One region of the Rahnella sp. 1L-D-7-B-C2 genome, then DNA from elsewhere that is predicted to be linked to it. Evidence: predicted binding sites of a transcription regulator. Region 1 holds the regulator's gene; each other region holds the start of a gene.
What was found. Region 1 encodes sigma-54, which starts transcription at its own class of promoters, with help from an activator protein. Its sites were predicted from a motif close to GTTGGCACANNTTTCGCTNT; they were not measured.
Positions count from the first base shown of each region.

Region 2: the regulator sigma-54 is predicted to act here: its motif matches at 1,996-2,015, upstream of AC0Z7K_RS22600 (gamma-glutamyltransferase family protein).
Region 3: the regulator sigma-54 is predicted to act here: its motif matches at 1,563-1,582, upstream of glnK (P-II family nitrogen regulator).

Region 1 covers NZ_JBXAVQ010000010.1:94,509-97,804, forward strand. Annotated here, with positions in the region: gene lptA (lipopolysaccharide ABC transporter substrate-binding protein LptA) at 1-333, shown strand, start outside; gene lptB (LPS export ABC transporter ATP-binding protein) at 340-1,065, shown strand; gene rpoN (RNA polymerase factor sigma-54) at 1,167-2,600, shown strand; gene hpf (ribosome hibernation promoting factor) at 2,624-2,911, shown strand; gene ptsN (PTS IIA-like nitrogen regulatory protein PtsN) at 3,021-3,296, shown strand, end outside.
Region 2 covers NZ_JBXAVQ010000025.1:18,565-21,860, reverse strand. Annotated here, with positions in the region: gene AC0Z7K_RS22610 (AtzE family amidohydrolase) at 1-120, opposite strand, end outside; gene hpxX (oxalurate catabolism protein HpxX) at 117-311, opposite strand; gene AC0Z7K_RS22600 (gamma-glutamyltransferase family protein) at 327-1,913, opposite strand; gene AC0Z7K_RS22595 (MurR/RpiR family transcriptional regulator) at 2,122-2,961, shown strand; gene AC0Z7K_RS22590 (transporter substrate-binding domain-containing protein) at 3,225-3,296, shown strand, end outside.
Region 3 covers NZ_JBXAVQ010000007.1:108,994-112,289, forward strand. Annotated here, with positions in the region: gene amtB (ammonium transporter AmtB) at 1-1,082, opposite strand, end outside; gene glnK (P-II family nitrogen regulator) at 1,163-1,501, opposite strand; gene AC0Z7K_RS13790 (SmdB family multidrug efflux ABC transporter permease/ATP-binding protein) at 1,843-3,296, opposite strand, start outside.

The DNA of each region.
Region 1 (3,296 bases):
CGCCCGCAAGGCGTATCCGGTAAAGAAGTGGTTGAAGGCTACGGCAACCCGGTGACTTTCTACCAGTTGCAGGACAACGGCAAACCTATCAAAGGCCACGCGCAGAAAGTCCGTTATGAAGTGGAAACCGATCTGGTGACCCTCACCGGCAACGCGTACTTAGAACAGCTCGACAGTAACGTGAAAGGCGATCGTATTACCTATCTGGTGCAAAAGCAGCAGATGGAAGCCTTCAGTGATAAAGGCAACCGTGTCACGACCGTTCTGGTTCCGACGCAGTTGCAGGAAAAGACCCCGGCAGCAGCCGGCGGCCAGACCAAAAAGAGTAACTGATAATTTATGGCAAAATTAATCGCAGAAAATCTGGCGAAGGCATACAAAGGCCGTAAGGTCGTTGAAGATGTCAGCCTGACCGTTAATTCGGGCGAAATCGTCGGATTACTCGGCCCTAACGGTGCCGGTAAAACCACCACGTTCTACATGGTGGTCGGTATCGTGCAGCGTGATGCGGGCCGCATTATCGTTGACGACGAAGACATCAGCCTTCTGCCATTGCACACCCGCGCACGTCGCGGCATTGGTTACCTGCCTCAGGAGGCGTCCATTTTCCGTCGCCTCAGCGTGTTTGATAACCTGATGGCGGTATTGCAGATCCGTGACGACCTGAATAAAGACCAGCGAAACGATCGCGCTAACGAGCTGATGGAAGAGTTCCATATTTCCCATTTGCGCGATAACCTCGGTCAGTCACTGTCCGGTGGTGAACGCCGTCGTGTGGAAATTGCCCGCGCGCTGGCGGCAAATCCTAAGTTTATTCTGCTGGATGAACCCTTCGCCGGTGTTGACCCGATTTCCGTCATCGATATCAAAAAAATCATTGAGCATTTGCGTGACAGCGGCCTCGGCGTACTGATCACTGACCACAACGTCCGTGAAACGCTGGACGTATGTGAACGTGCCTATATCGTCAGTCAGGGCAAACTTATCGCCCACGGCTCTCCGGCCGACATTCTTGCTGATGAACAAGTGAAACGTGTTTATCTCGGTGAAGAATTCCGTCTGTGATCTGCGCCGCCTGAACCGAGCCTGTTGCGCGTTAACGTAAACAGGCCGTTTCTGACCGAAGCTATACCGTCTCAAATCAGCCACGGATATAAAGCCAAGATATGAAGCAAGGTTTGCAACTCAGATTCAGCCAACAACTGGCCATGACTCCTCAATTACAACAGGCGATCCGTCTGTTGCAATTGTCCACGCTTGAGCTCCAACAGGAGATCCAACTCGCGCTGGAGAGCAACCCTCTGCTGGAACAAACTGACCTGCACGATGAAATCGATGCGGTCGAAACCCCTGACAGTGAAGGTCTGGATACCCGCGAAGCCCTCGAGCAGAAAGACATGCCCGAAGAGCTGCCGCTGGATGCCACCTGGGATGAGATTTACACCGCAGGCACCCCGTCCGGTACCGGCAATGATTACAGCGACGACGAACTGCCGGTGTATCAGGGTGAAACTACCCAAACATTGCAGGATTACCTGATGTGGCAGGTCGAGCTGACGCCGTTTTCCGACACCGACGCCGCTATCGCAACCTCCATTGTCGACGCCGTGGATGACACTGGTTATCTAACAATTTCTCTCGACGACATCCTCGAAAGTATTGGCGATGAAAACGTCACCATGGATGAAGTCGAAGCTGTTTTAAAGCGCGTTCAGCGTTTTGACCCGGTGGGTGTGGCGGCGCGCGATCTACGCGACTGCCTGCTGATTCAGCTTTCTCAGTACGTCCCGGAAACGCCTTTCATCACAGAAGCCAGACTTATCATCAGCGAGCATCTGGATCTGCTGGCGAACCATGATTTCCGCGCACTTATGCGATCAACCCGTCTAAAAGAAGATACACTGAAAGGAGCGATGCTCCTGATCCAGTCTCTTGATCCGCGACCGGGGCAGTCGATCAATACCGGCGAGTCAGAATACGTGATCCCGGATGTATTGGTACGCAAAGTGTCGGGCGTCTGGTCCGTCGAACTGAACTCAGACAGCATTCCGCGACTGAAGATCAACCAGCAGTACGCCGCGATGGGCAATTCCACCCGCAGCGACAGCGACGGGCAGTTTATCCGCAGCAATCTGCAGGAAGCCAAATGGCTGATCAAAAGTCTCGAAAGCCGTAATGACACGCTCCTGAAAGTGACGCGCTGCATTGTCGAACAGCAGCAGGCGTTCTTTGAGATGGGTGATGAATACATGAAACCAATGGTGCTGGCCGATATCGCCAGCGCCGTTGAAATGCACGAGTCGACGATTTCGCGCGTGACGACGCAGAAGTTCCTGCACAGCCCGCGCGGCATTTTCGAACTGAAGTATTTCTTCTCCAGCCATGTCAGTACTGACAGCGGCGGCGAGGCATCGTCCACCGCAATCCGGGCGCTGGTGAAGAAATTGATAGCCGCGGAGAATCCTGTAAAACCGCTCAGCGACAGTAAGTTAGCAACCCTGCTTTCCGATCAGGGCATCATGGTTGCACGCCGTACCGTTGCAAAATACCGAGAGTCTTTGTCCATCCCGCCCTCAAACCAGCGTAAACAGTTAGTTTGACCTCAACAGAGAAGGAAGACATTATGCAGCTCAACATTACCGGACATCACATTGAGATCACCGATCCCCTGAGAGAATTCATCTCGTTGAAACTGGCGAAGTTAGAACAGTATTTCGACAGGATTAATCAGGTGTATGTGGTGTTAAGCGTTGAAAAAGTGCAAAAAGTCGCGGAAGCGACACTGCATGTGAACGGAGGCGAGTTGCATGCCACCTCGGAACATCAGGATATGTACGCAGCGATTGACGGACTGGTTGATAAACTGGCCCGTCAGCTGAACAAACATAAAGACAAACTGAAACAGCACTGACATTCATGTAGCCAACCCTGTGCTACACACCTTCGGGCATCGGCTTGTGACCTTCGGGGAACGAGCCGATATAGCTTTAAGGGTGAATCAGCGCAAAAGTGAAGATGACATGATCAACGATATAGCAATGCAATTAACGTCGGTGCTCAATGCCGAATGCACCAAAAGCGGCGTTCATTGCGCCAGCAAAAAACGTGCGCTGGAAATCATCAGCGAGCTGGCGGCCAAACAACTGAATTTGTCGCCACAGGTGATTTTTGACGCCATTTTGACCCGTGAGCGTATGGGCAGCACCGGGATCGGTGCCGGGATCGCCATCCCGCACGGCAAGCTGGAAGAAGATACGTTACGCGCCGTGGGCGTGTTTATTCAGCTCGAACAACCG
Region 2 (3,296 bases), on a different contig from region 1:
CACCGGATTGGCCTGGTCGACGGCGTCGAGCGTAATGGTGGCGACTTCGCTGGCGGAGATGTCGCCCTGCGCAATCGCCAGATGCAACTGGCTGATGGTGAAATTTTCCAACGATTTCATGCTCTGTATACCCCGGCGATTTCCAGACGCGGGTCGAGCGGTAAATCCATCAGCGGTTGCGCCATCTGCGCGATGCGGCTGAATTGCACCAGTAATTCCTGACGACGTGCTTCGTCGAGTTCCAGCGCCAGAACGGATTCCATCTGGCGGACATAAGCGGCCCAGTCGGTCGCAACAGGTGTGTTTTTCATGGTGTTTTCTCCTTATCAAAAACCGGCAGCGCTGCCGTTGCTGCGCGGGTCGGACGCGCCTTCAAACATGCCGTTGGTGTGGCGCACAATTGCGCCCGCATGGCCGACGGCTTCACTGAAATCCGGTAACAGCTCGACGTCGTGACCGCGCTGGCGCAGCCCGGCGAGCGTCGGATATTCGAAACGGCCTTCCAGTTTCAGTGAGTCGGAGCTTTCGCCCCAGGTGCGGCCGAGCAGCCAGCGCGGGCCGCTGATCGCCTGTTGTAAGGATTGCCCCTGCACCACGTGACGGATGAACACTGCGGCCTGCGTTTGCGGCTGGCCGTCACCGCCCATCGAGCCATACACCATCGTGCGACCATCGTATAAACGGGCGGCGGCCGGGTTGAGCGTATGGAACGGTTGTTTGCCCGGCGCGAGCGCCAGCAGATGTTCCGGGTCGAGGCTGAACGAGGCACCGCGGTTTTGCCACAGGACGCCGCTCTCCGGCAGCACCACGCCGCTGCCAAATTCGTGATAAATGCTCTGAATGAAGGAGACCGCCAGCCCGCTGCTGTCCATTACGCCCATCCAGACGGTATCGCCCGGCCCTTTGCCCTTGCCCCATTCGGCGGCGCTGTGGGGTTTGATGCGGGTGGCGAGAGCGTCGAGGTACTGCGGATCAAGCAGGCTTTGGGCGTCCTGCGTCATCATGCGCGGATCGGTGATGAAACGGTCGCGCAGGCCGAACGCCAGTTTGGTGGCTTCGACGATGCTGTGAATGGTGGCGATTTCGTCCATGCCTTCAAGCGGCAGACGATCGGTCAGACCGAGGATCGCCAGCGAGACCAGACCCTGCGTCGGCGGCGTCAGGTTGTAGATTTCCCCTTTGCTGTGCCTGAGGCGCAAGGGCGTGCGGCGCTGCGGTTTGTAGGCCGCGAGATCGGCGCGGGTGACCGGCATACCGAGCTTTTCCATGTCGGCGGCCATGCTGTCAGCCAGCTCGCCACGGTAGAAACTTTCCAGCCCGTCTTCGCACAGCATCGATAAGGTCTGCGCCAGCTGCGGCTGGGTAAAACGGTTTCCGGCGCGTGGCACTTCGCCGTTGGGCAGAAATACGTCGGTGAAGGATCGGATGTCTTTGAGTTCGTGCTGTTTGGCACGGGTGGCGGCCTCCTGCGAGGCGGTCAGCGGAATGCCGTCTGAGGCGTAACGGATCGCGTCACGCAGCAGGCGCGACAGCGGTTTTTGCTCGCCGCCAAATTCAGCGGAAACGTTAAGCGCTTCCTGCCAGCCGCCGACGGTGCCTGCCACGGTCAGTGCAGATTTCGGGCCACGGTGCGGAATGTGCGTTTCACCGGCATAGAAATCGAGAGAAGCGAGCGATCCGGCTGCGCCGCTGGCGTCAATGGCGACAGGATTACCCTGTGGCGGCACAATCAGCCAGAAGCCGTCGCCGCCGAGGCCGTTCATGTGCGGATAGACCACGGCGATGGTCGCGGCGGCGGCCACCATGGCTTCAATGGCATTGCCGCCTTCGCGTAATACCGCAAGCGCGCTCTGGCTCGCCAGATGATGAGGCGTGACCGCCATACCTAACGGCGCGCTGTTACTGTTAATCATGCGATGTCCTTTGTTGCGTGTCTTTTCTTATGTGCTGATATCAGCCGCGCGTGCAGGGGAAGAGGGCGCGATGTCATTAAGTTAAGCAAGAGGTGTTCCACATCCGCAGGATCCCACCAGGTTCACGGATAAATTCGCTTGCATTGGCAAGCATAGTGCATGGTATGTTCCGCCATTGACTGAAACTTCCGTTACAAAAGGGTCGGACATGAAACAAATTGACGAGCGTCTGCGCGACCATTACCCGGCACTGACGCCGCAGGAACAACGCGTAGCCGATTTTATCCTCGCCAGCATTGATGACCTGATGAGCTACAATAGCGCAGAGCTGGCGCGGCTTAGCGGGGTGTCGAAGGCGACGGTAAGCCGCCTGTTTAAGCGGCTCGGTTACCCGAGCTATCGCAACATGCGCGATGAAATGCGCACGCTGCGCCAGAGCGGAATGCCGCTGACCGACAGCCGCGATGCGGTGCAGGGCAACACGCTGTTGTCCCGGCACTATAAGCAGGAAATGGCCAACCTGACGCAGTGGATTAACCAGATCGACGCCGCGCAGTTCAGCGCGCTGACCGCCGCGCTGAGTCAGGCGCGACAGGTGCGTCTGCTGGGCTTTCGCAACAGCTATCCGGTGGCGCTGCACCTGCGCCAGCAGCTGATTCAGGTGCGTCCGGGCGTGGTGATGATGCCGCAGCCGGGGCAGACGCTGGCGGAAGAGCTGGCGGATCTGACCGCGCAGGACGTGGTGATTTTCGTCGCGTTCCGCCGCAGACCACGCATGGCGAAGGCGATCCTCACGCAGTTACAGACGCTGGGCGTACCGGTGCTGCTTATCTGCGAGCCGCAGGCACAGACGCTGACCCCGCTGGCGACCTGGCATCTGGCGACGCCGCTCGACAGCGTATCGGCCTTCGACAGCTATTCGTCGGCGATGAGTCTGGCCAACTTACTCAGCAACGCGTTGCTGCATGAGATGCTGGCCTCCGGCCGTCAGCGAATTCATCAGATAAACGATCTGTACAGCGATCTCGACGAACTCGAACAGCGCTGATTGCCGATCCCGGTTCAAACAGGGCGCTTTTTTGGTGCCTTTGCACAGTTAAGGTGCGCCGGCATTTATCCGCTTAGCGTTTTTTGCCCTGCCGCAAGGCAAAAAACGCGGCCATGAAAAGTTTCCATTCCTCATAATTCCTTGTCATACCGTGACTTCGCGCACATTTCTTCGGTTGAATCGCTTTTGGCACATTCGTTGCAGAGTCATGTTTATAAGAATCTATCGTTCCAAAAACCTTTCACCGGAGATAATCTATGAACATGAACAAACGGCTGTTGGCGTGGGCAGGTGCTGCAATGCTGGTTCTTCAGGCATCCAGCGTGATGGCCGAT
Region 3 (3,296 bases), on a different contig from region 1:
CCCAGAGAACTGGAGGTGAATACGCCCGTCAGTAGGCAACCTACGATACCGCACACGCCGTGAACACCAAACACATCACAGGTGTCATCGACACGCAGCCATTTTTTCAGAGTCACGACACCCCACAGACCTGTGATACCGCCGACCAGACCGATAATCAGTGCGCCACCGACGCCGACCGTACCACAGGCTGGAGTGATAGCAACCAGACCCGCGATAGCACCTGAGCTTGCGCCCAGCAGAGAAGGCTTACCGCGAACCAGCCATTCAACCAATGTCCATGACAAGATTGCGCCAGCGGTTGCAATGACCGTATTCAGGAAGGCCAGAGCCGCAATCGGGCTGGCAGCACTTGCTGAACCGGCGTTGAAACCGAACCAGCCGACATACAGGATAGCCGCGCCAGTGAAAACCATTGGCAGGTTATGTGGTTTGAATGCTTCTTTGCCGAAGCCCGCACGTTTACCCAACAGGTAAGCACCGACCAGACCCGCGATAGCGGCGTTTATATGAACAACCGTACCACCAGCGAAGTCCAGCGCACCGTCTGCTGCCAGGAAACCGCCGGCCCAAACCATATGTGCCATCGGAATGTAGGAGAAGGTCAACCAGATAACGGTGAAGATAAGTACCGCAGAGAAACGTACACGTTCAGCGATACCGCCAACGATCAGCGCCACGGTGATACAGGCGAATGAACACTGGAACGCCACGTGAATCATCTGCGAGAAGGTACCAGTGACGGAATCGAGGCCGATGCCCTTCATCATCACGTTACCGAAACCGCCGAAGAACGCGTTACCTTCGCTGAAGGCCAGGCTGTAACCGTAAAGGACCCACAGTACGCAAACCAGAGCAAACGTTACGATAACCTGAGTCAGCATCGACAACACGTTTTTAGAACGCAGCAAGCCGCCGTAGAACAGCGCCACGCCAGGCACAGTCATAAACAGGACCAGTGCAGTACAAATCATCATAAACGCGTTATCAGCACCGTTAGCGGCTGCTGGCGCGGCGGCCATGGCAAGCGAAGGCAACAATGCAACCGCGCCAAGCCCCATCATGGATAAAAGTTTTTTCATTATTAACCCACCCCTGTTTCTCAAAACCGTTTTCTAAGCTTTTTTATCTCAACTCTTCATGCAAAGAGGTGAGCCTGAAATTACAGTGCTGCTTCGTCGGTTTCACCGGTACGAATACGGATAACGCGTTGCAATTCAGCAACGAAAATTTTGCCGTCACCAATCTTGCCGGTGTAAGCCGCTTTACTGATCACGTCGATGACTTCATCGAGCTGATCATCAGCGATAGCAATGTCGATTTTTACTTTTGGCAGGAAGTTCACGCTGTACTCTGCACCGCGATACAGTTCAGCGTGACCTTTCTGACGGCCGAAACCTTTAACTTCCGTTACGGTCAGCCCCTGAATTCCAACAGCAGACAGCGCTTCGCGCACGTCTTCCAGCTTGAAAGGTTTGATCACCACAGTAACCAGCTTCATTTTGCCACTCCTCGAATTAAGGGCTTGCCGCGAGAGAACCCGCGCCCGATACGAAATGGATAAAGCAAAGGGTGTGCCAGAGTTGAAATTTCTGAAAGATTGGTGATTTACCCGCGCAATACGGCATTTTCAGAATAATCGTGACGGGGCGCACAATGGGGAGGTCGGGCCATTATAAGAAAGCCCGCACTATTTAAGTGCTACGCGCTGCTTTTTAGTGCAACAGGGTCCATCAGGATTGAGGTATGCATTAAAGGGGGGCAAGAAGGGGGAAATATTGCGAAACACACAGTGACATACAGGGACCCAACGCAATGTAACGCGCTGCGTTGGGTCAAGGATTAGGCGTTTTCTGTAGCCGCAGTTACCTGCTCTGTAGAGGCAAGTTCCTGTCCGGCAAGCTGCAGCTGATACATCTGATAATACCGGCCTTTTTCGTTTAACAGTTGCAGGTGATTACCCTGCTCTACGGCCTGACCACGATGCAATACCAAAATATTATCCGCATCGACAATAGTCGAAAGACGATGGGCAATAACCACCAGCGTGGTTTGCTGACGGATAGCCCGCAAAGCACGCTGGATCGCCTGCTCTGTTCCCGAATCGATATTGGCCGTTGCCTCGTCAAGGATCAGAATCTCCGGTGCCTGCACCAAAACGCGCGCCATCGCCAGTAACTGCTTCTGCCCAACGGAGAGATTATTCCCCTGTTCACCCAGACGCGTATTAAGCCCTTCAGGCATGTCGCGAATAAGTGGCGAGAGTTGCACAATATCGAGTGCGTGCCAGACCTGTGCTTCATCAATATCGCGCCCTAAAGTCACGTTGGCGAAGACAGATTCGGCCAGCACTACAGGATCCTGCTGAACCATCGCAACCCCTTTGCGCAAGCTGGCATGCGATAGATCTGCAAGGTTACGGCCATCGACTCTGATTTCCCCCTTATTGAGCGGGTAATACCCCATCAGCAAATTCGCCAGCGTACTCTTGCCACTGCCGGTATGCCCCACCAGCGCAACAAAACCCCGCGACGGCACTTGCAGCGATATGTTTTCCAGCACCCATTTTTCCGGGAGATAGGCAAAGCTCACATTTTTGATTTCAATCTCACCGCTGGTCAGCAACTTATTGTCAGAGCCATATTGCTGCTGCGTTCTGTCCATCAGGTCAAAAATACGCTCACCTGCGACGACGGCCTGCTGAAGAATCGACTGTTGTGAAGTCAGTTCGATCAGCGGTTCGTTCAGACGTCCCAGATAGTTGATGAACGCATACAGGACACCAACGCCAACAGAACCTTCCGCGCTGAATCCGAACAGCAGTAATAAACCGCACAGAATCAGTGAGGAGAACAGGCTGAGCAGCGGACGCAGCAGGAAACCTTCCAGCCGCAGCGTTTGCATACGCGCCAGATAATGCGACTGGCTGGCGCGCGTCAGGCGTTCACCGAAGCGTTTTTGCTGACGGAATTGCTGGATGACGTTCATCCCGTTAATGACTTCATTGAACCCGTCATTGATGTCCGCCAGATAGCTCCGCACCTTACGCACGATAGGCGTACTGTAAATCTGGTAGAGCCCCATCACGACGAACACCGCAGGGAAAATACAAATTGCTACCGAGGCCAGACGCCAGTCGAGACTGAACATCGCCACCAGCATCGCGCCAATCAGAGCAATGCTGCGCAATACGGTTGAGACGACGGTGACGTAGAGATCGCGGATCACTTCCGTGTCGTTGGTAACGCGGGAAATCAACTGCCCGACCGGCTGGGTGTCAAATGCACTGAGTGGCT